One region of the Kluyvera ascorbata genome, then DNA from elsewhere that is predicted to be linked to it. Evidence: predicted binding sites of a transcription regulator. Region 1 holds the regulator's gene; each other region holds the start of a gene.
The links. The regulator Fur, encoded in region 1, represses iron uptake genes when iron is present. The targets are predictions, from matches to a motif close to ATAATAATGAGAACNACTATCAA.
Positions count from the first base shown of each region.

Region 1 (7,781 bases):
CTGAGATCTGGATCGACCGCGCGGACTTCCGTGAAGAAGCCAACAAGCAGTACAAGCGCCTGGTGATGGGTAAAGAAGTTCGTCTGCGTAACGCCTATGTGGTGAAAGCAGAGCGCGTAGAGAAAGATGCTGAAGGCAATATCACCACCATCTTCTGTACCTACGATGCTGATACCCTGAGCAAAGACCCAGCAGATGGTCGTAAAGTGAAGGGCGTCATTCACTGGGTTAGCGCGGCACATGCGCTGCCGGTTGAAATTCGTCTGTACGACCGTCTCTTCAGCGTGCCAAACCCTGGTGCCGCAGAAGACTTCCTGTCGGTAATGAACCCAGAGTCACTGGTTATCAAGCAGGGCTACGCTGAGCCGTCTCTGCAGGCCGCTGAAGCCGGTAAAGCGTTCCAGTTCGAGCGTGAGGGTTACTTCTGCCTGGACAGCCGCTACACCACGGCTGAGAAGCTGGTGTTTAACCGTACCGTTGGTTTACGAGACACCTGGGTGGGGTAATTAACACCCAATAATAAAAACGCCGCCCATGCGGCGTTTTTTTTGCCTCGTTTTTAACGAAAACTTTCGTTGGAATAACGGTGTTCTTTCGGATGAAAAAATACGTCCCTCATAGTTTCGCGTAGCGAATTAATGCAAACCTTCTAAGCCTAAGCGCTTCTTCATTTTTGATCTCTTCTATCACAGAAACATTATGTAAACGCTCTCATTCACATTTAACCCAGAGCCCACAAGGCCTGACGTGAATATGTTTCAATAACGCACGCTGTTACAAACAGAAACCAAATATGTGCGCTTTGTCATAATCCTGCACTCTCGTTGAGGAAAAGGATTGATAATTCGCGTCGCGAAAAATAGTCTATCGGTGTAGCGAAACACCTTTTTTAAGAAGTTCATTTTTTTTAAAGTTTTTATTTTTTGCTTCTGCTTTGCAGCGGCATTTTTAAAAGTCAAAGAGGATATAACTATGCGTACGTTTAGTGGCAAACGTAGTACGCTGGCGCTGGCTATCGCCGGTGTGACAGCAATGTCAGGCTTTATGATGACCCCGGAAGCAAAAGCAGAAGGTTTCATCGATGATTCTACACTGACCGGCGGTATCTATTACTGGCAGCGTGAGCGTGACCGTAAAGATGTCACCGATAATGACAAATACAAAACCAACCTTTCTCATTCCACCTGGAACGCCAACCTCGACTTCCAGTCTGGCTATGCTGCCGATATGTTCGGTATTGATATTGCTGCGTTCACCGCAATTGAAATGGCGGAAAGTGCAGAAAGCGGTCACCCGAACGAAATTGCGTTCTCCTCTAAGAACAAAGGCTACAGCGAAGATTACAGCGGCGATAAGAGCGGTATCAGCCTGTACAAAGCGGCAGCTAAATTTAAATTAGGGCCAGCATGGGCTCGCGCAGGTTACATCCAGCCAACCGGTCAGACGCTGCTGGCGCCGCACTGGAGCTTTATGCCAGGTACCTATCAGGGTGCTGAAGCCGGGGCCAATTTCGACTACGGTGATGCTGGCGCGCTGAGCTTCTCCTACATGTGGACCAACAACTACAAGGCGCCTTGGCACCTTGAAATGGACAACTTCTATCAGAACGATAAGAAGACCAAAGTTGATTACCTGCACTCCATCGGTGCGAAATACGATTTCAAAAATGACCTGGTGCTGGAAGCCGCATTTGGTCAGGCAGAAGGCTATATCGATCAGTACTTCGCCAAAGGTAGCTACAAATTTGATATCCCTGGCGGCCCGCTGACCACCAGCTACCAGTTCTACGGTACCCGTGACAAGGTGAGCGATCACGGCGTCAACGACATCTATGACGGCACCGCATGGCTGCAAGCATTAACCTTCGGCTACAAGCTGCAAGAAGTCTTCGACTTCCGTCTGGAAGGGACCTGGGTTAAAGCAGAAGGCCAGCAGGGTTACTTCCTGCAGCGTATGACGCCAACCTACGCCTCCTCTAACGGTCGTCTGGATATCTGGTGGGATAACCGCTCTGACTTCAACGCCAACGGCGAAAAAGCGGTCTTCTTCGGTACTATGTATGACCTGAAAAACTGGGATCTGCCGGGTTGGGCAGTGGGTGCTTCTTACGTTTACGCATGGGATGCTAAGCCAGCGACCTGGCAGTTGAGCCCGGATGCGTACTACGACAAGAACAACAAGATTAAAGAGTCTGCCTACAGCCTCGATGTAGCATACACCGTACAGGATGGTCGTGCGAAAGGTACGCTGTTCAAACTGCACTTCACTCAGTATGACAATCACTCCGATATCCCAAGCTGGGGCGGTGGTTACGGCAACATCTTCCAGGATGAGCGTGACGTGAAATTCATGGTTATCGCACCGTTCACCATTTTCTGATGCTAACGTGGCAGGGGGAGACCTCTGCCGCCGCTAAGAGGCTCATCGTATGAAAAAACTGATTATTGTTGCGCTGATGGCTGCTGGGTTAACCGCCTGTGCGCAATCTCCTGCGCCGAAGGAAGATAGCAAGCTGAAGGATGCCTACAGCGCCTGTATTAACACCGCAGAAGGCAACCCGGATAAAATTCAGGCCTGTCAAAGCGTACTGAACGTGCTGAAGCAAGAGAAAGCACACGAGCAGTTCGCGAACCAGGAAAGCGTGCGCGTCATCGACTACCAGAAATGCATTAACGCTAGAAAAATGGGCAATGATGAAGCAGTAGCAAAAAACTGCGATAAGATCTGGCAAGAAATTCGCAGCAACAATACGCCGCAGAAATAGGCTTACGCTGATAATAAAAAACCGCTGCTTGCAGCGGTTTTTTTGTGGGCGTCGTAAAACGCAGAGTATAAAAAAACCAGCGCATAGGCTGGCTTTTCGAGAGGCAGTACGCTTATTTTGCGACTGCGTCATGCGCGTGTTCATCTTCACGGCAGTCGCCTTCAGCGCAGTGACCGTAGAGATAAAGACTGTGGTTCGTTAAGCGAATACCATGCTTCGACGCGATTTCACGCTGACGAGCTTCGATGGAATCATCGCTGAACTCGATCACTTTGCCGCAGTCGAGGCAAATCAGGTGATCGTGGTGATGCTGCTGGGTCAGTTCGAAAACGGATTTACCGCCTTCAAAATTATGACGAGTCACGATGCCGGCGTCATCAAACTGGTTAAGTACGCGGTAAACCGTGGCCAAACCAATCTCTTCACCCATGTCGATCAGGCGTTTATATAAGTCTTCCGCGCTGACATGGTGGTTATCCGGTTCCTGAAGGACTTCCAGAATCTTTAACCGTGGAAGTGTGACTTTCAGGCCAGCCTTCTTTAATGCGGTATTGTTGTCAGTCATGCGGAATCTGTCCTGTTGCTAAACGATCAACTTCCATCAGCGAAAGTATCACAGAGAATGCACCCGAATTAATGCGTCTCATTATAGAATGACCCTATTGAAATGAAAACAGCAAGAGCCGGGTAAACTAAGCTATCAAAAACGAGGCTTCACCGACAAAGTTACGATGAGACCGCGCTAAATCAGAAGATATTGTACAGGTATGCGCTAAAAAGTTAAAAAATTGTAGCTATTATTTTAATTGCTTTTACCTATTAATGAGGCGTAGTTTCATCACTACGCCTCACTGTTTTGCATCAGGCGTTTTTGATCTCTTCCAGGTGCAGCTCTTCTGCAACCTGCTTAACCCATTTTTCAACGCGTTCAGCGGTCAGCTCAGGCTGACGGTCTTCGTCGATGGCCAGACCAACAAAGTGGTCGTCATCGGCCAGGCCTTTAGACGCTTCGAAATGGTAACCTGCCGTTGGCCAGTGACCGACGATGGTCGCGCCGCGTGGTTCAATGATGTCGCGAATGGTACCCAGCGCATCACAGAAATATTCAGCATAGTCTTCCTGGTCGCCGCAGCCAAACAGCGCGACCAGCTTGCCGTTGAAGTCCACTTCTTCCAGCGTTGGGAAGAAATCGTCCCAATCGCACTGCGCTTCGCCGTAGTACCAGGTTGGGATACCCAGCAGCAGAATATCGAATGCTTCCAGATCTTCTTTGCTGCTCTTGGCAATGTCGTGAACGTCAGCGACATCTTTACCAAGCTGTTTTTGAATCATTTTTGCGATATTTTCGGTGTTCCCGGTATCGCTACCGAAAAAGATGCCAACGATTGCCATGAGTAAAATAACCTCTTGAAACTTAATGATATGGTGGTGGCTTATTGCCCACAGATAAGGGCAATCATAGCAGAACTGAGAAGCGTGCGGAAACCGCTATCGTGCCGTACTGCACACTCTGCTACATGAAAGTGTGTTTTGGGGGGATTTTCAGACTTTCCCCTGTCCGTGTAGCTGGGCCAACTGACTCATCAACATCTCTTCGATGAGTTCGCTACGGCTCATATCACGGGCAGTCGCCAGCTCGTTGAGCGCATCAACGGCTTCGTTATTCAGCTTCAGCTCCACGCGTTTCAGACCGCGCACTTTGTCGCGTTTTAACTGATTACGCTTATTAATGCGCAGCTGTTCGTCACGCGAAAGCGGATTGGTTTTTGGTCTTCCCGGCCGACGCTCATTTGCGAACAAATCTAAGGTCGTACGGTCCGTTTGTTCTTTTGCCATGGTTCTGAGTGACTTCGGGGAAACAAGCTACCGGGCGGTGCCCAGTGCAGACAGCGCGCAATCATACATCAGTGAGACCCACACGCCAACGACCACGGCCATTCTGGCGCGCGGTCGATGCATTTTTAATCATTCACTGAGGTAACGACGGATAGCCCGCAGTACCGCGTCCGGTTTTTCGGCGTGAACCCAGTGGCCCGCACCGGCGATGACGTGTGCTTTTGCCTGGGGGAATTGAGCCAGCAGCGCGCTGCGGTAGGCTTCGGTGACGTACGGTGAATTGCCGCCAGGAATAAACAGAGCAGGGTGGTCCCAGGCCGGAATGGTTTCCCAGCCCACGATATGCGGGTATTGCTCCCACAACACCGGTACGTTAAAGCGCCAGGCACCGTCGACGAAGGATTTCAGCAGGAACTGAATCACACCTTCTTCTTTTAAGTATTCGCGCATTACCGTCGCGGCCTGCTGGCGAGTTGCTACACCGGCGCTGGTAACGGCGTTAATGGCCGCAAAAATCTCATCGTGGCGACGGACGTGATAATCCACCGGTGCAATATCAATTGCGACCAAGCGGTCGATGCGTTCTGGGGCCAGCGCGGTAAGCGCCATCACCGCTTTGCCACCCATGGAATGGCCGATAACCGTGGCTTTTTCGATGCTGTTGGCATCAAGCGTGTCGAGAAGATCCTGAGCCATGGCGGGATAGGTCATCTCATCGGCACGCGGTGAGAGGCCATGGTTACGCATGTCGACCTGGAGGATATCGTGATCGGTAACCAGGTCGCGGGCCAGGATACCCAGATTATCGAGGCTGCCGAACAGGCCGTGGACGAGAACGATGGGAGAATTATTGTGCAGGTTTTGTGCAGATTGCGCTCGGACATTCAATTTCATAGCAAAGTTCTTTTTTTCGCATTGTCGGGTTAGGGTATCATGTTGGACATTCTAACGCTCAGGGGCAAGAGAGGAACTCATCCGAATTTTGCCGTCTTCCTGGTTTGGCGCTACCCGCTGTTGGGTTTTGACTTTATAATCCCAATGAATTGTATTCAGAAAAATTATCGCACCGGATTAAGATGAAAACGATCGAAGTTGATGACGAGCTCTATCGCTATATTGCGGCTCACACTCTGCACATTGGCGAGAGCGCGTCCGACATTTTACGGCGTATGCTGAAATTCTCCGCCGCTTCCCAGCCCGTGGCTGCTGCCGCTGCGCCGGTCGTCAAAGCAGAACCGGCTCCCGCTCCGGCCCCGGCTGCTGCTCCCGTTGCTGACGTAAAAACGGTGAAAACCGCCAAAGATAAAGTTCGTGCCATGCGCGAGCTGCTGCTCTCTGATGAGTATGCCGAGCAGAAGAAAGCGGTTAACCGCTTCATGCTGGTTCTGACCACGCTGTACGCTCTGGACAACAAAGCGTTTGCAGAAGCTACCGAATCCCTTCACGGTCGTACCCGTGTCTATTTTGCGGCTGATGAGCAAACGCTGCTCAAAAACGGCAATCAGACAAAACCAAAACAGGTTCCGGATACGCCATACTGGGTCATTACCAATACCAATACAGGCCGTAAATGCAGCATGGTCGAACACATCATGCAATCAATGCAATTCCCGGGGGAATTGATTGAGAAGGTTTGCGGTACTATCTAATACTGACAATCTAACCCTTGCATAAGAAGGACCAGGCAATGGCAAACCATACCCGTGCAGGACAACCTGCACAGCAGAGTGATTTGATCAACGTCGCCCAACTGACGGCGCAGTACTACGTGCTGCAGCCTAACGTGAGTAACCCGGAACATGCGGTGAAGTTCGGTACGTCCGGCCACCGTGGGAGCGCGGGTCGTCACAGCTTCAATGAAAAGCATATTCTGGCCATTGCTCAGGCGATTGCTGAAGAGCGCGCGAAAAATGGAATTACGGGCCCATGCTATGTCGGGAAAGATACTCACGCGCTCTCTGAGCCGGCGTTTATCTCCGTTCTCGAAGTGCTGGCAGCAAACGGGGTGGATGTCATTGTTCAGGAAGACAATGGCTTTACGCCAACTCCAGCGGTATCTAACGCTATCCTGGTTCACAACAAAAAAGGCGGCAAGCTGGCCGACGGGATCGTGATTACGCCATCCCACAACCCACCGGAAGACGGCGGCATCAAGTACAACCCACCAAACGGTGGCCCGGCTGATACCAACGTCACCAAAGTGGTTGAAGACCGCGCGAATGCGCTGCTGGCAGCAAATCTGGAAGGCGTGAAGCGTATTTCGTACGACGCGGCACTGGCTTCCGGTCACGTGAAAGAAGTCGATCTGGTGCAGCCGTTTATTGAAGGGCTGGCGGATATCGTCGATATGGCGGCTATCCAGAAAGCCGGTCTGACCCTGGGCGTTGACCCGCTGGGCGGTTCCGGTATCGAATACTGGAAGCGTATTGCTAAGCATTACAACCTGAACCTGACCATCGTTAACGATCACGTTGACCAGACTTTCCGCTTTATGCACCTCGATAAAGACGGCGCGATCCGTATGGACTGCTCCTCCGAGTGTGCCATGGCGGGCCTGCTGGCGCTGCGTGATAAGTTCGACCTGGCGTTTGCTAACGACCCGGACTATGACCGTCACGGTATCGTCACGCCGGCTGGCCTGATGAACCCGAACCACTATCTGGCAGTGGCAATCAACTACCTGTTCCAGCATCGCCCGCAGTGGGGCAAATACGTTGCCGTGGGTAAAACCCTGGTCTCTTCTGCGATGATTGACCGCGTGGTGAACGACCTGGGCCGTAAGCTGGTAGAAGTACCGGTAGGTTTCAAATGGTTCGTTGATGGTCTGTTCGACGGTAGCTTCGGCTTCGGCGGCGAAGAGAGCGCGGGCGCTTCCTTCCTGCGCTTCGATGGTACACCGTGGTCTACCGATAAAGACGGGATCATCATGTGCCTGCTGGCGGCGGAAATTACTGCCGTCACCGGTAAGAACCCGCAGGAGCACTACAACGAACTTGCGGCTCGTTTCGGCGCGCCAAGCTACAACCGTCTGCAGGCCAGCGCCACTTCCGCGCAGAAAGCGGCGCTGTCTAAGCTCTCTCCAGAAATGGTGAGCGCCAGCACGCTGGCGGGTGACCCGATTACCGCGCGTCTGACGGCGGCACCGGGTAACGGCGCTTCTATCGGCGGTCTGAAAGTGATG
Region 1 is NZ_CP096201.1:3,529,386-3,537,166, reverse strand. It holds gene glnS (glutamine--tRNA ligase) at 1-506, shown strand, start outside; gene chiP (chitoporin ChiP) at 973-2,379, shown strand; gene MY052_RS16895 (ChiQ/YbfN family lipoprotein) at 2,429-2,764, shown strand; gene fur (ferric iron uptake transcriptional regulator) at 2,877-3,329, opposite strand; gene fldA (flavodoxin FldA) at 3,626-4,156, opposite strand; gene ybfE (LexA regulated protein) at 4,307-4,600, opposite strand; gene ybfF (esterase) at 4,730-5,494, opposite strand; gene seqA (replication initiation negative regulator SeqA) at 5,677-6,249, shown strand; gene pgm (phosphoglucomutase (alpha-D-glucose-1,6-bisphosphate-dependent)) at 6,288-7,781, shown strand, end outside.

Region 2 (7,781 bases), 2.0 Mb from region 1:
GCGGTGATAAATCCATGGCTCTGCGCCTGGCGAACGAACTTTCTGACGCTGCAGACAACAAAGGTACTGCAGTTAAGAAACGTGAAGACGTTCACCGTATGGCAGAAGCCAACAAGGCGTTCGCACACTACCGTTGGTAATCCCTTCGGAGTATTAGTCACCAGGCGGGCGCTTCAGCGAAGCTGCCCGCTTTGGGTTACTTAACTGAACGCCTAAAAAGATAAACGAGGAATCAAATGGCTCGTACAACACCCATCGCACGCTACCGTAACATCGGTATCAGTGCGCACATCGACGCCGGTAAAACCACTACTACCGAACGTATTCTGTTCTACACCGGTGTAAACCACAAAATCGGTGAAGTTCACGACGGCGCCGCTACCATGGACTGGATGGAGCAGGAGCAGGAACGTGGTATTACCATCACTTCCGCAGCGACTACTGCATTCTGGTCTGGTATGGCTAAGCAGTATGAACCGCACCGCGTAAACATCATCGACACCCCGGGGCACGTTGACTTCACTATCGAAGTAGAACGTTCCATGCGTGTTCTTGACGGTGCGGTAATGGTTTACTGCGCAGTTGGTGGTGTTCAGCCACAGTCTGAAACCGTATGGCGTCAGGCTAACAAATACAAAGTTCCACGTATCGCGTTCGTTAACAAAATGGACCGTATGGGTGCGAACTTCCTGAAAGTTGTTGGTCAGATCAAAACCCGTCTGGGCGCGAACCCTGTTCCGCTGCAGCTGGCAATTGGTGCTGAAGAAGGTTTCACCGGTGTTGTTGACCTGGTGAAAATGAAAGCCATCAACTGGAACGAAGAAGACGCAGGCGTTACCTTCACTTATGAAGATATCCCAGCAGACATGCAGGACCTGGCTGACGAATGGCACCAGAACCTGATCGAGTCCGCTGCAGAAGCTTCAGAAGAGCTGATGGAGAAATACCTGGGTGGTGAAGAACTGACTGAAGAAGAGATCAAAAAAGCTCTGCGTCAGCGCGTTCTGAACAACGAAATCATCCTGGTAACCTGTGGTTCTGCGTTCAAGAACAAAGGTGTTCAGGCGATGCTGGATGCGGTAATTGATTACCTGCCATCCCCAGTCGACGTACCTGCGATCAACGGTATCCTGGACGACGGTAAAGACACTCCGGCAGAACGTCACGCAAGCGACGATGAGCCGTTCTCTGCACTGGCGTTCAAAATTGCTACCGACCCGTTTGTTGGTAACCTGACCTTCTTCCGTGTGTATTCCGGTGTGGTTAACTCTGGTGATACCGTACTGAACTCCGTGAAAACTGCACGTGAGCGTTTCGGCCGTATCGTACAGATGCACGCTAACAAACGTGAAGAGATCAAAGAAGTTCGCGCGGGCGATATCGCTGCTGCAATCGGTCTGAAAGACGTAACTACCGGTGACACTCTGTGTGACCCAGATGCGCCTATCATTCTGGAGCGTATGGAATTCCCAGAACCGGTAATCTCCATCGCTGTAGAACCGAAAACCAAAGCTGACCAGGAAAAAATGGGTCTGGCTCTGGGCCGTCTGGCTAAAGAAGACCCATCATTCCGCGTATGGACTGATGAAGAATCTAACCAGACCATTATCGCCGGTATGGGTGAGCTGCACCTCGACATCATCGTTGACCGCATGAAGCGTGAATTCAACGTTGAAGCGAACGTCGGTAAACCTCAGGTTGCTTACCGCGAAGCGATTCGCGCGAAAGTTACCGATATCGAAGGTAAACACGCTAAGCAGTCTGGTGGTCGCGGTCAGTACGGTCATGTTGTTATCGACATGTACCCACTGGAGCCGGGTTCTAACCCGAAAGGCTACGAATTCATCAACGACATCAAGGGTGGTGTAATCCCTGGCGAATACATCCCTGCCGTTGATAAAGGTATCCAGGAACAGCTGAAATCTGGCCCGCTGGCTGGTTACCCGGTTGTTGACATGGGTGTTCGTCTGCACTTCGGTTCTTACCATGACGTTGACTCCTCTGAACTGGCGTTTAAACTGGCAGCTTCTCTGGCGTTTAAAGACGGCTTTAAGAAAGCGAAACCAGTTCTGCTTGAGCCTATCATGAAGGTTGAAGTAGAGACTCCTGAAGAGAACACTGGTGACGTTATCGGTGACTTGAGCCGCCGTCGTGGTATGCTCAAAGGTCAGGAATCCAACGTTACTGGCGTTGTGATCCACGCTGAAGTTCCGCTGTCCGAAATGTTCGGTTATGCAACTCAGCTGCGTTCACTGACCAAAGGCCGTGCTTCTTACTCCATGGAGTTCCTGAAGTACGACGATGCGCCGAACAACGTTGCTCAGGCCGTTATTGAAGCCCGTGGTAAATAATCCACAGGATTAAAACCTAAGTCCCGTGCTCTCTCCAAAGGGGAGAGCACTATAGTAAGGAATATAGCCGTGTCTAAAGAAAAATTTGAACGTACAAAACCGCACGTTAACGTCGGCACCATCGGCCACGTTGACCACGGTAAAACTACCCTGACTGCTGCAATCACTACCGTACTGGCTAAAACCTACGGCGGTGCTGCTCGTGCTTTCGACCAGATCGATAACGCACCAGAAGAAAAAGCTCGTGGTATCACCATCAACACTTCCCACGTTGAATATGACACCCCGACTCGCCACTACGCACACGTAGACTGCCCAGGCCACGCCGACTATGTTAAAAACATGATCACCGGTGCTGCGCAGATGGACGGCGCGATCCTGGTTGTTGCTGCGACTGATGGCCCTATGCCACAGACTCGTGAGCACATCCTGCTGGGTCGTCAGGTAGGCGTTCCTTACATCATCGTGTTCCTGAACAAATGTGACATGGTTGATGACGAAGAGCTGCTGGAACTGGTTGAAATGGAAGTTCGTGAACTTCTGTCCCAGTACGACTTCCCAGGTGATGATACCCCAATCATCCGTGGTTCTGCTCTGAAAGCGCTGGAAGGCGAAGCAGAGTGGGAAGCGAAAATCATCGAACTGGCTGGCTTCCTGGATTCTTACATCCCAGAACCAGAACGTGCTATCGATAAGCCGTTCCTGCTGCCAATCGAAGACGTATTCTCCATCTCCGGTCGTGGTACCGTTGTTACCGGTCGTGTAGAGCGCGGTATCATCAAAGTTGGTGAAGAAGTTGAAATCGTTGGTATCAAAGAGACTGCTAAGTCTACCTGTACCGGCGTTGAAATGTTCCGCAAACTGCTGGACGAAGGCCGTGCTGGTGAGAACGTTGGTGTTCTGCTGCGTGGTATCAAACGTGAAGAAATCGAACGTGGTCAGGTTCTGGCTAAGCCAGGCTCTATCAAGCCGCACACCAAGTTCGAATCTGAAGTGTACATTCTGTCCAAAGACGAAGGCGGCCGTCATACTCCGTTCTTCAAAGGCTACCGTCCACAGTTCTACTTCCGTACTACTGACGTGACCGGTACCATCGAACTGCCAGAAGGCGTTGAGATGGTAATGCCAGGCGACAACATCAAGATGGTTGTGACTCTGATCCACCCAATCGCGATGGACGACGGTCTGCGTTTCGCAATCCGTGAAGGCGGCCGTACTGTAGGTGCGGGCGTTGTTGCTAAAGTAATGAGCTAATTATTGATTAATTAGTTTTGCACTTGAAAAGGGCACTTCGGTGCCCTTTTTGTTTTTTGTTATTCGTCCCCACTATATTTTCCGCACGATTTGATCCCTTATTTCGCGTGACTTCTCGCGTCTGGCTATTGTAATCATAATTATTCTCACTTACACTTTGTTCAGAAATTGAACGGGAGTGGTTATGTACGTTTGTTTGTGTAATGGCGTCAGCGATAAAAAAATTCGCCAGGCAGTGCGCCAGTTTCATCCGCAGTCTTTCCAGCAATTAAGAAAATGCATTCCTATTGGAAATCAATGCGGTAAGTGCGTTCGTGCTGCACGCGAGGTGATGGAAGACGAATTAATGCAAATGCCAGAGTTCAAAGAGATCGCCTAAGCTCGGATTTCTTTTTTGACATCCCTGTAGCCCGTTCTACGCTTCAATAAGTGGAAGCGGAGGGTCTATATAATGAAAGGTGATGTTAAGATAATAAATTATCTCAATAAATTATTGGGAAACGAGCTTGTCGCAATCAACCAATACTTTCTCCATGCGAGAATGTTCAAAAACTGGGGCCTGATGCGCCTCAACGATATTGAATATCACGAATCCATAGATGAAATGAAACACGCCGATCAGTACATCGAGCGTATTCTATTTCTTGAAGGGATCCCCAACCTGCAGGACCTTGGCAAGCTGCACATCGGCGAAGACGTCGAAGAGATGCTGCAATCAGATTTAAAGCTTGAGCTGGACGGTGCGAAGGATTTGCGCGAAGCCATTGCCTACGCCGATAGCGTTCATGACTATGTGAGTCGCGATATGCTGATTACTATCCTCACTGAAGAGGAGCATCACATAGATTGGCTGGAAACCGAGTTGGATCTGATTAGCAAAATTGGTCTGCAAAACTACCTGCAATCACAAATTAAGGTTGAAGGCTAAACGCCGACATCCCCGCCATAATAAAACCCGCAGCCCCCAGAAATGGGCCAAACGGCAGCGGGTTTTTTATCTCTGTCACAGAGTGCCGGTAGCAGGCTACGCCAACAATGTAGGCGATGGCCATTACGCTTGCCGTCAGGAGTAATCCCGGCAGTTGATGCCAACCGTGCCATGCCCCGAGTGCTGCCAGGTACTTAACGTCGCCATATCCTAATCCTTCACGCCTGCGAATTCCTCGGTATACCCAATACAAAAAAGCCATAAAACCGTAACCAGCAAGAGCGTCCCACAGGGCATTCACGACATCCGCAGTGGGGTTCAGGCAGAGCTGAAAAAGCAGCCCTGACCACAGCAAAGGGCAGGTGAGCCGATTAGGCAGCAGGCCGGTGCGCACGTCGTGCCAGCAAAGCGAGGCGTTTAGCACCATATAAATAAAAAAGAAGGGGAGGGCGGGTAAACTCATGTCGTCAGCACCGTTGGCGGGAAGGATGCGGGCAGTGTGCGCAGGCAAGAGGAGATGAGCAAAAGGCATTCACTGCATTCGCGAAGCGCTATCCAGATAACTTCGATGGATTGCATTTTTACACACTCGTCTGGGAACGACTGCGCAGGAAACAGTGATTAATTTATAAACACGAGTTGCATCGCATGGGTATTTGTGTATAATGCGCGGGCTTGTCTAATATTGACAGCGGTTCGATATGAGCCACCGGTACTGCGAAAGCGATACCAGACAATGTTCCCAATTGGGGAACTCTGTAAGAACGGTTACACTCTCCCATCAATCGTAATGGGTTTGAGGAGTAACTATTTCGTCTATAAAATAATTGGAGCTCTGGTCTCATGCAGAACCAAAGAATCCGTATCCGCCTGAAAGCGTTTGATCATCGTCTGATCGATCAATCAACCGCGGAAATCGTCGAGACTGCTAAGCGCACTGGTGCGCAAGTCCGTGGTCCGATCCCGCTGCCGACCCGCAAAGAGCGTTTCACCGTTCTGATCTCCCCGCACGTCAACAAAGACGCGCGTGATCAGTACGAGATTCGTACTCACAAGCGTCTGGTTGACATCGTTGAGCCAACTGAAAAAACCGTTGATGCTCTGATGCGTCTGGACCTGGCTGCCGGTGTAGACGTGCAGATCAGCCTGGGTTAATCAGGTCATCGAGCGATTGAGAGGTTGATACAATGATTGGTTTAGTCGGTAAAAAAGTGGGTATGACCCGCATCTTCACTGAAGATGGCGTATCTATCCCAGTAACCGTTATCGAAGTTGAAGCAAACCGCGTTACTCAGATCAAAGATCTGGCTAACGATGGCTATCGCGCTGTTCAGGTTACCACTGGTGCTAAAAAAGCTAACCGTGTAACCAAGCCGGAAGCTGGTCACTTCGCTAAAGCTGGCGTAGAAGCTGGCCGCGGCCTGTGGGAGTTCCGTCTGGCAGATGGTGAAGAATACACCGTTGGTCAGGACATTAGCGTTGAACTGTTTGCTGACGTTAAGAAAGTTGACGTAACCGGTACCTCTAAAGGTAAAGGTTTCGCTGGCACCGTTAAGCGCTGGAACTTCCGTACCCAGGACGCTACTCACGGTAACTCCTTGTCTCACCGCGTTCCGGGTTCTATCGGTCAGAACCAGACTCCGGGCAAAGTGTTCAAAGGCAAGAAAATGGCAGGTCAGATGGGTAACGAACGTGTCACCGTTCAGAGCCTTGACGTAGTACGCGTTGACGCTGAGCGCAACCTGCTGCTGGTTAAAGGTGGTGTTCCGGGTGCGACCGGTTGCGACCTGATCGTTAAACCAGCTGTGAAGGCGTAAGGGGATAGCAATGGAATTAGTATTGAAAGACGCGCAGAGCGCGCTGACTGTTTCCGAAACTACCTTCGGTCGTGATTTCAACGAAGCGCTGGTTCACCAGGTTGTTGTTGCTTATGCAGCTGGTGCTCGTCAGGGTACTCGTGCTCAGAAGACTCGTGCTGAAGTAACTGGTTCAGGCAAAAAGCCATGGCGCCAGAAAGGTACCGGCCGTGCGCGTTCAGGTTCTATCAAGAGCCCGATCTGGCGTTCAGGTGGCGTGACCTTCGCTGCTCGTCCACAGGACCACAGTCAAAAAGTTAACAAAAAGATGTACCGCGGCGCGCTGAAAAGCATCCTGTCCGAACTGGTACGTCAGGATCGTCTGATCGTTGTCGAATCATTCTCTGTAGAAGCGCCTAAAACTAAGCTGCTGGCACAGAAACTGAAAGACATGGCTCTGGAAGATGTGCTGATCATCACCGGTGAGCTGGACGAAAACCTGTTCCTGGCTGCGCGCAACCTGCACAAGGTTGACGTACGCGATGTAACTGGTATCGACCCGGTTAGCCTGATCGCCTTCGACAAAGTCGTAATGACTGCTGATGCTGTTAAGCAAGTTGAGGAGATGCTGGCATGATTCGTGAAGAACGTCTGCTGAAGGTGCTGCGTGCACCGCACGTTTCTGAAAAAGCGTCTGCTGCGATGGAAAAAAGCAATACCATCGTTCTCAAAGTTGCTAAAGACGCGACCAAAGCAGAAATCAAAGCTGCTGTGCAGAAACTGTTTGAAGTCGAAGTCGAAGTCGTTAACACCCTGGTAGTTAAAGGGAAAGTTAAACGTCACGGACAGCGTATCGGTCGTCGTAGCGACTGGAAAAAAGCTTACGTCACCCTGAAGGAAGGCCAGAATCTGGACTTCGTCGGCGGCGCTGAGTAAGTCGGAGGAGTAATACAATGGCAGTTGTTAAATGTAAACCGACATCTCCGGGTCGTCGCCACGTCGTTAAAGTGGTCAACCCAGAGCTGCACAAGGGCAAACCTTTTGCTCCGCTGGTTGAAAAAAACAGCAAATCCGGTGGTCGTAACAACAATGGCCGCATCACCACTCGTCACATCGGTGGTGGTCACAAGCAGGCTTACCGTATTGTTGACTTCAAACGCAACAAAGATGGTATCCCGGCAATTGTTGAACGTCTTGAGTACGATCCGAACCGCTCCGCGAACATCGCGCTGGTTCTGTACAAAGACGGCGAACGTCGTTACATCCTGGCCCCTAAAGGCCTGAAAGCTGGCGACCAGATTCAGTCTGGCGTTGATGCTGCAATCAAAGCAGGTAACACCCTGCCGATGCGCAATATCCCGGTTGGTTCTACCGTTCATAACGTAGAAATGAAACCAGGTAAAGGCGGTCAGCTGGCACGTTCCGCTGGTACTTACGTTCAGATCGTTGCTC
Region 2 is NZ_CP096201.1:430,738-438,518, forward strand. It holds gene rpsG (30S ribosomal protein S7) at 1-140, shown strand, start outside; gene fusA (elongation factor G) at 237-2,351, shown strand; gene tuf (elongation factor Tu) at 2,421-3,605, shown strand; gene bfd (bacterioferritin-associated ferredoxin) at 3,790-3,984, shown strand; gene bfr (bacterioferritin) at 4,057-4,533, shown strand; gene MY052_RS01985 (prepilin peptidase) at 4,517-4,996, opposite strand; gene rpsJ (30S ribosomal protein S10) at 5,377-5,688, shown strand; gene rplC (50S ribosomal protein L3) at 5,721-6,350, shown strand; gene rplD (50S ribosomal protein L4) at 6,361-6,966, shown strand; gene rplW (50S ribosomal protein L23) at 6,963-7,265, shown strand; gene rplB (50S ribosomal protein L2) at 7,283-7,781, shown strand, end outside.
Region 2: the regulator Fur is predicted to act here: its motif matches at 3,733-3,755, upstream of bfd (bacterioferritin-associated ferredoxin).

Region 3 (7,781 bases), 1.6 Mb from region 1:
GTTGACGTGTTTTATGGCGTGATTCAGGCGCTAAAACAGGTCTCTTTACAGGTCAATAAAGGCGAAACCGTCTCGCTGATTGGCGCCAACGGGGCGGGGAAATCCACCCTGTTGATGTCGATTTTTGGCCAGCCACGCATTCGCGGCGGGCAAATTCTCTTCTGCGGGGACGATATCAGCCATAAATCGACCCATTACGTCGCCTCGGGGGGCATTGCGCAGGCGCCGGAGGGGAGACGTATTTTCCCCGATATGACCGTCGAAGAGAACCTGCTGATGGGCACCATCCCGGTGGGAACACAGTATGCGACGGAAGACCTGCAAACCATGTTCGATCTCTTTCCGCGTTTAAAAGAGCGGCGCAAGCAGCGGGCAATGACCATGTCCGGCGGTGAGCAGCAGATGCTGGCGATTGCCCGCGCGCTGATGAGCCGCCCGAAGCTGCTACTGCTGGACGAACCGAGTCTTGGGCTCGCGCCGATTGTGGTTAAGCAAATCTTTCAGACGCTGCGCGAGCTGGCGCGCAATGGTATGACGATTTTTCTCGTGGAGCAGAACGCCCACCATGCGCTGAAGCTTTCAGACCGCGGGTACGTAATGGTCAACGGCCAGATTCGCCTGACCGGCAGCGGTGAAGAGCTGCTCGGTAATCAGGAGGTACGCAAAGCGTATCTGGGCGGGGCGTAGCGTGCTGGCGGCGGCGTAATGTCGCCGGGGAAAGGGCAATGACGCTGGAGTTCAACGCCAAACTCCTGCATCATTGCGCCTCAAATGATATGCCTCATCAACAACGATAGAGAAAGAGTATGAAAACGGGACCGTTAACCGAAAGCGAACTGGAATGGCTGGACGAGACAATTGCAAAGTATGCTACCGATGCGTCAATTATTGATGTGTCTGAACTGGACGGCATGCTGACGGCGATTTTGTCGTCTCCACTGGAGATTGAACCCGCCGAGTGGATGTTCGCCGTATGGGGTGGGGCCGACCACGTGCCGCACTGGGCAACCGACCGCGAACGTGACCGTTTCGTTAACCTGACGCTGCAGCATATGAGCGACATCGCTGACCGCCTCAATGACTACCCGGATCAGTTTGAACCGCTGTTTGGTACCCGTGAAGAAGAGGGCCAGGAGCTGACCATCGTTGAAGAGTGGTGTTACGGCTACCTGCGCGGCGTGGCGCTGACCGATTGGTCCGGCCTGCCGGAAGCACAGCAGGCGGCGTTTGACGCGATTGCCCTGCACGGTGACGAAGAGAAAACGACGGCGCTGGGTGCCTTCACCGCCGAACAGTATCTCGACAGCATCGACCGCATCAGCCCGGCAGCGCTGGCGCTGTTCGACTACTGGATGGACAACCCAAAAGAAGCGCCGGTTAAACAGCCGATTAAAAATGAGCAGAAAGTGGGACGTAACGACCCATGCCCTTGCGGCAGCGGTAAGAAATATAAGCAGTGTTGCTTAGCGAAATAATGCGGTAGCCCGGACGAGGCGTTTACGCCGACTCCGGGAAATCTCCCGGCATCGCGAAGCTCTGCCGGGCTACGAAGTTCTTAGCCTACTGACGGTAACAGCCCCGTCGCAATCCCCGCCTGAATCAAAATCACCGCAATCCCGCAAGCAAAGACCAGCCACAGCACCGGCTTGCCGCCCGCAACACGGTATCCCCCTTCCGGGTGATGCTTACGGCTTTGCATCGTTAGCAGTGACGGAATGATCAATGCCAGCACCGCCAGCGCTACGCCCGCATAGCCGAGCGCCATCACGAACCCGCGTGGGTAAAACAGTGCGAAGGCCAGCGGTGGCAGGAAGGTGATAGCCCCGGTTTGCAGTCGTCCGCGCACGCTGTTTTTGCGCTGGAACAGGTCGGCCAGGTAATCAAACAGCCCTAAGGCGACGCCGAGGAACGAAGTTGCCAGCGCCAGATCGGCGAACAGATGCACCGCGAGTTCAACGTGCGGTGAGGCCACCACTTCACGAATGGCCAGCAGCAGACCGTTCAGGCCGGTGTGTTGCTCCATCAGTGCGCTAAACACCGGTGAGTCAATGCTGCCGAGCGTGGCAAGCTGCCAGAACAGATAGGCAACCAGCGGGATGGCGCTGCCGATAACAAAAACGCCGCGCAGTTTACGAATATCGCCGTTCATGTAGCTGACAATACTCGGCACGCTGCCGTGAAAACCGAAAGAGGTGAAAATCACCGGGATGGCGGAGAGGGCCAGACCTTGTTCCAGCGGTAGCGTTAGCAGATTGATTTTATGAATGTGCGGCAGCAGCAATATCAGCATGATGACCAAAAAGATAATTTTGGCGCTGAACAGGAAGCGGTTAAACAGATCGACCAGCGAAGTGCCGATACAAATCACCAGACCGCCGACGGCGGTAAACAGCAGAACGCCGAGCGATGGCGGCATATCCATACTGAACCACTGACTCAGGCTGGAGGCCAGCAGTTCGCCCGCGCCGCTGATGTAGGCTGCGGTCAGCGCATACATCAGGAACATCATGCTAAAACCGGTCGCCCATTGGCCGTAGCGGCCGAGATAGCGTAATGCCAGCGTTCCGAGGCCCGTGTCGGCAGGGACGTGCTGGTAGACTTCCAGCAGCAGCAGGGCGGTATAGCACATCAGCGCCCATAGACCAGCCAGCAGCAGCACGGTAACGCCAAAACCGACGCCTGCGGATGCCAGTGGCATCGCCAACATTCCTGCGCCGATCGTGGTGCCGGCTACGATTAAAATACTCCCCAGGGTACGGTTTTTCACGCTTTCCTCTACTTCAGAACAGATTAACGACTAAAGATGCCGCGCAGAGTATGTGAAACCTGTCGTTTCGTCAAATCTGAATTACAGTGGGTGTATGAAATTGTTTACGGTTTGCTTCGGCGTGGGAAAAGCTGCGCTAGCGCAAAACATGCAAAGTAAATGCAGTTTATGGTGGCGTTTTTACGGGAGGAATAATGGAATCCATTCACGGTCATGAAGTTCTGAATATGATGATTGATTCAGATGAGCAGTACAGTATTGAAAGTCTGGAAGCGGCAATTCATGCCCGCTTTGGCGAGCAGGCGCGTTTTCATACCTGTTCAGCAGAAAATATGAGTGCTGCCGAGCTGGTCGCGTTTCTGCATAAGAAAGGAAAGTTTATTCCGCGGGAATCGGGATTTACGACGGTGGAAAGTAAAATTTGCCGCCATTAATCGGCAGCGGCGTGTAATACGCCGCTGCACGAGAGTTAATTTTGCGTATCGAGCGTGGCCAGCTCTTTATCAATAAAGTACAGGCCTTCACCGCTTTTACCCGCCAGCGTCAGCTTATCGATAACGGATTTAAACAGTTTCTCTTCTTCGTGCTGTTCTGCCACATACCACTGCAGGAAATTAAAGGTCGGATAGTCCTGATTGGTCATCGCCGCATGCGCCAGTTCATTGATTTGAGCGGTGATCAGCTGTTCGTGCTCGTAGGTGACGCGGAACAGTTCGTCCAGCGAGGCGTACTCGGCAAACGGTGACTGAATGCTATTAATGCGTGGCAGGCTACCGGTGTCGGTCAGGTAGTCAAACAGGCGTTGCATGTGAGTCATCTCTTCCTGCGCGTGGCGGCGTAAAAAGGCAGCAGCGCCTTCAAAGCTATTGAAGCTACACCAGGCACTCATCTGCTGATACAACAGAGAAGAATAGAGTTCGAGATTCATCTGTTCATTTAATTTCTCGATCATTGCCGCTTTAAGCATGTTTTCGCTCCAGGAATAATACGTTACGAGTTAATTACAGCGGCACTATAAATTGTTATTAATTTATTTGCAAAAGGTAAATATAAAAACATTTATATAATAATGCGAATGGGAATAAAACGCATTGGCATAAATATAACGATTAAATTATTGGTAATAATAACGCCGGGATAAACCGGCGTGGAATTAATAATAAGCGGCTGACGTTGGTACGTTGGCAATGCCGCGGCACTGGTATTGCAAGGTAACATGCTCATTCAGGCACAGTGAGCCGCTGGTGGTAGTGCAGGTGGTGATGGGCTGGCCGTAGGAAAACGCGGTGGCATATCCTATTTGCTGGCAGGCTTTATTGGCTTCAGATTGAGCCAGATAGCTATCGGTTTTGGCATTCTGCAAAATGGCCTGCCCGTAGGTCAGGCGCACGATGCCGCTGTTGGCATCCACTTCGCTTACGCTCGCCGCACGGGGCACGGTACAAGCCGTCAGGGCCAGGAGGGAGGGAATAAGAATGAGGCTTTTCATTAATTCGCTCTGCGCAATCAGTCGTGACCTCATTGTAACCATCGCCGCTGCAAGCAATCCTTTGAATAGTCGCTATAACCTGGGGTTAATCCTTCTGTGACTCATAAATTTCCTGAAACTGCAGGTGTAGCGCGCAAAAATGTTTCACCAGCGTCGGGTCAAAGTGGGTTCCGGCGCTGTTAACGATAATTTCAGAGGCGCTTTCATGGGAAAAGCTCGGTTTATAAACGCGCTTTTGCCGCAGCGCATCGTAGACATCTGCCAGTGCCAGGATACGCGCCTCCAGCGGAATCTCTTCGCCGGCGAGACCTTCCGGATACCCGGAGCCGTCCCATTTTTCATGATGGTAGTGAATCAAATTTTCGGCCACTGAACCGAGAACCAGTCCCTGGACAATTCGCCATCCCTTAGTGGTATGTTTTTGAATCTGTTTAAATTCCTCGTCGGTGAGTTTGCCCTTTTTACGCAGGATATGCTCAGGTACCGCAATTTTTCCGATGTTGTGCAGGGAGGCAAACGTCTCAATGTCACGAATTTGCTTCGGCGGCAGTTTGAGCGCGTCTGCAAGCAAGCGGCAGTAGGCGGCCACGCGACGAATATGACAGCCGGTTTCATCATCGTGAACGTGATTTATCTTCTCCATTGCTTCAACAATGCTGCGGTTAATGGCCCGGTTCTTATTCATATGGCGCCACATCATCAGCATCAGGCTGAGAATAAAGAACAAAAGGGCCAGAAGCCCGGCGCTGATAATTTGCAGCGCGTTTTTGCTTAAGGAGGTGGGTTGCACTACGCTCGCTGGCGGTACCTGCTGATAACGATAGCTGGAGATAAGATGCACCTGTGATATCAGGGCGTACAGCGGATGGGCAATGTTCATCCAGGTGCCAATCTGATAGTTTGAGTGGGTCATCCCGGCAACTTTTAACGCCCCACGGAATAGATCGCTTCCGCGTAGCGCCTGTTCCATTGAACTCAAATCCCCAAGAATGTAATCAATATGATTGCTGTCGATGGTATCGAGCAGTTCATCAATTGATGCACGGGCAATAAGCGTAACGTCGTTACCAAAGCGCTGACGCAGATAGTCGGCGGCAAACGAGCCGCGAATGACGCCGACCCGCTGATGGCGAACCTGCTCTTCGTCGAGAATAAAGGGCGCGGTGGCTTTGTTGTAATAGGCGTTATACCAGTTGACCAGCGGGCCAACCTGACCCTCCATTTGCGTACCATTGCTCACGTCAAAAATCTCGGCCAGGCGGATTGGCCAATCTTCATTTTTCATTCTTATCATGTAGTTATCAACGAACTGCACGTCGACGTTAATATTCAACAAATCGCGAAGATCGTTGACCAGACTGATAGCACTGCCATGATAGCCCTGGTCGTCACGCCAGATAATGGGCGCGAAGTTTTCATTCTTTGGCAACCAAAGGGTGAGCCGGTTTTTCTCCATCCAGATGCGCTCGTCAGGCGTTATCGTCAAACGTTGACGAAAATACTCAAGACGACTTTGTTCCTCTAGCGCCCGGAGTTTTCCGTTCTGCTGCCATTCGTTAATCAGTTGATTGATATTGCTACGAAGCGAAATCAGCTCCGGGCTGATCCCGAAGGAGGCCGTGATACGCAATGAGTCAAACGGTCGTGAAATCGTGTAGTAGTACTGTGGTCCACCAATTTCACGATTTTCATTAATATAGAAATCTGCGCCGCCGCTGCGCAGAATTTGCAGCGCTTCTCTGCTGCTGTCGACTTCGATAACCTGCTGGAACCTTAACGTAGGATACGCCTGCTTCACCAACCGCTGAGTCGGGTCGTTTCGCCGGAAAATGACCCGCGTATTATTGATATCACTGATGGATTTAGCCTGGCGAGTAATGCTGGCGGTAACGATGGGATTCTCAAGCAGCCGGGATGATAAAATGGTGTTCTTGAGGTGTTCTCGCGTTTGCAGCACGCTGGCGTAGAGCCCGTAGTCATGATGGGTGAAGCGCTGCTCAAAGGTGGTGCCGTCGATGGGGCGTAGCGTCAGGTTGTAGCCGTAACGCGCGTTAATCGCGTGCAGCAATTCGGGATAGAAACCCTGGAATTGACCGTGATTGTCGCGCCAGAACTCAAAGCTATCCGCATTGAGAATCCATACAGGGATAGGCGCCGCCGCTCGAATTTTTTGCGGTGGCACGGCATGAGCGCGGGGCGCCCAAAGTAGCATAAGGGTCAGTAGAACAAGGAGACCCAGCGCGTGTCGAAATCCTCGGCGGTCCTGTGTCACAAGTCAGTTCCTTTGCAGTGACTATTTCATCCATTGAAACGCTGACAAACAGCAGGGGCTTTCTGCCCATTTACCCAGTCTAGTCGACCATTCACCCAGGTGATAGTAAATAATTAATGGTTTATGTAAGGTTTTATCTACAGGTCAAAGGCAAAAATGTGACCCCATTGGTAAAAATTAAAACTACTTTTCATAAAATTTGAAAGTATGTTTGACTGGTAGTAAGGTGAGAATACTAATCGAACGACTGCGGATAACCCCGCTTAGCTTTCAGGAGAGGAAAGAATGAAAATTGCACTGATGATGGAAAATAGCCAGGCCAGCAAAAACGCGACTATTCATCATGAGTTAAAAGCCGTTGCCGATGAAAAAGGCTTCCCGGTCTATAACGTGGGTATGAGCGATGAAAACGATCATCACCTGACCTACATCCATCTGGGCATCATGGCCAGCATCCTGCTGAACTCCAAAGCGGTCGATTTCGTCGTGACCGGTTGCGGTACCGGCCAGGGCGCGATGATGTCTCTGAACATTCACCCAGGCGTTGTGTGCGGTTACTGCCTGGATCCAGCAGACGCCTTCCTGTTTGCTCAGATCAACAACGGTAACGCACTGTCTCTGGCCTTTGCAAAAGGCTATGGCTGGGGCGCAGAGCTGAACGTTCGCTACATGTTTGAAAAAGCGTTCACCGGTCGTAACGGCGAAGGCTATCCGCCAGAGCGTAAAGAGCCGCAGGTTCGCAACGCCGGTATTCTGAACCAGGTGAAAGCGGCCGTGGTGAAAGAAAACTATCTGGATACCCTGCGCGCTATCGACCCAGCGCTGGTGAAAACCGCCGTTTCCGGTCAGCGTTTCCAGGAATGTTTCTTCGAAAACTGCCAGAACAAAGAGATCGAAGCTTTTGTTCGTGAGGTTCTGGCGTAAGCCTGACGCTCAACGGATAAATAAAAACCCACGCTCAGGCGTGGGTTTTTTGTTGGTACGGTCAACGGCTCACCGTACCTTGCAACCAGACCCATCCCGGATGGGTTACTGTTTCACTTTCTTCGACACCGAACTGCCCGCATCCCGCGTTAAGTGCAGCGTATCAATCATCCCCACCAGACAAATCAGCGCGATAAAGATGAACGCCAAACGGAAGCTAATGCCTGGAACATCGCCGAGGCTCAGTATAGCGCTGACTTTCTCACCCAAACGAATACCGATAGCGCCAAGCGTTATGCCAAGGCCGATAGCCAGCTGGCTGGCGGTAC
Region 3 is NZ_CP096201.1:1,973,696-1,981,476, forward strand. It holds gene MY052_RS09275 (ABC transporter ATP-binding protein) at 1-687, shown strand, start outside; gene MY052_RS09280 (YecA/YgfB family protein) at 807-1,475, shown strand; gene tyrP (tyrosine transporter TyrP) at 1,556-2,707, opposite strand; gene MY052_RS09290 (YecH family metal-binding protein) at 2,962-3,201, shown strand; gene ftnA (non-heme ferritin) at 3,237-3,734, opposite strand; gene yecR (YecR family lipoprotein) at 3,921-4,256, opposite strand; gene MY052_RS09305 (HD domain-containing phosphohydrolase) at 4,342-6,438, opposite strand; gene MY052_RS09310 (RpiB/LacA/LacB family sugar-phosphate isomerase) at 6,814-7,452, shown strand; gene MY052_RS09315 (MFS transporter) at 7,558-7,781, opposite strand, start outside.
Region 3: the regulator Fur is predicted to act here: its motif matches at 3,831-3,853, upstream of ftnA (non-heme ferritin).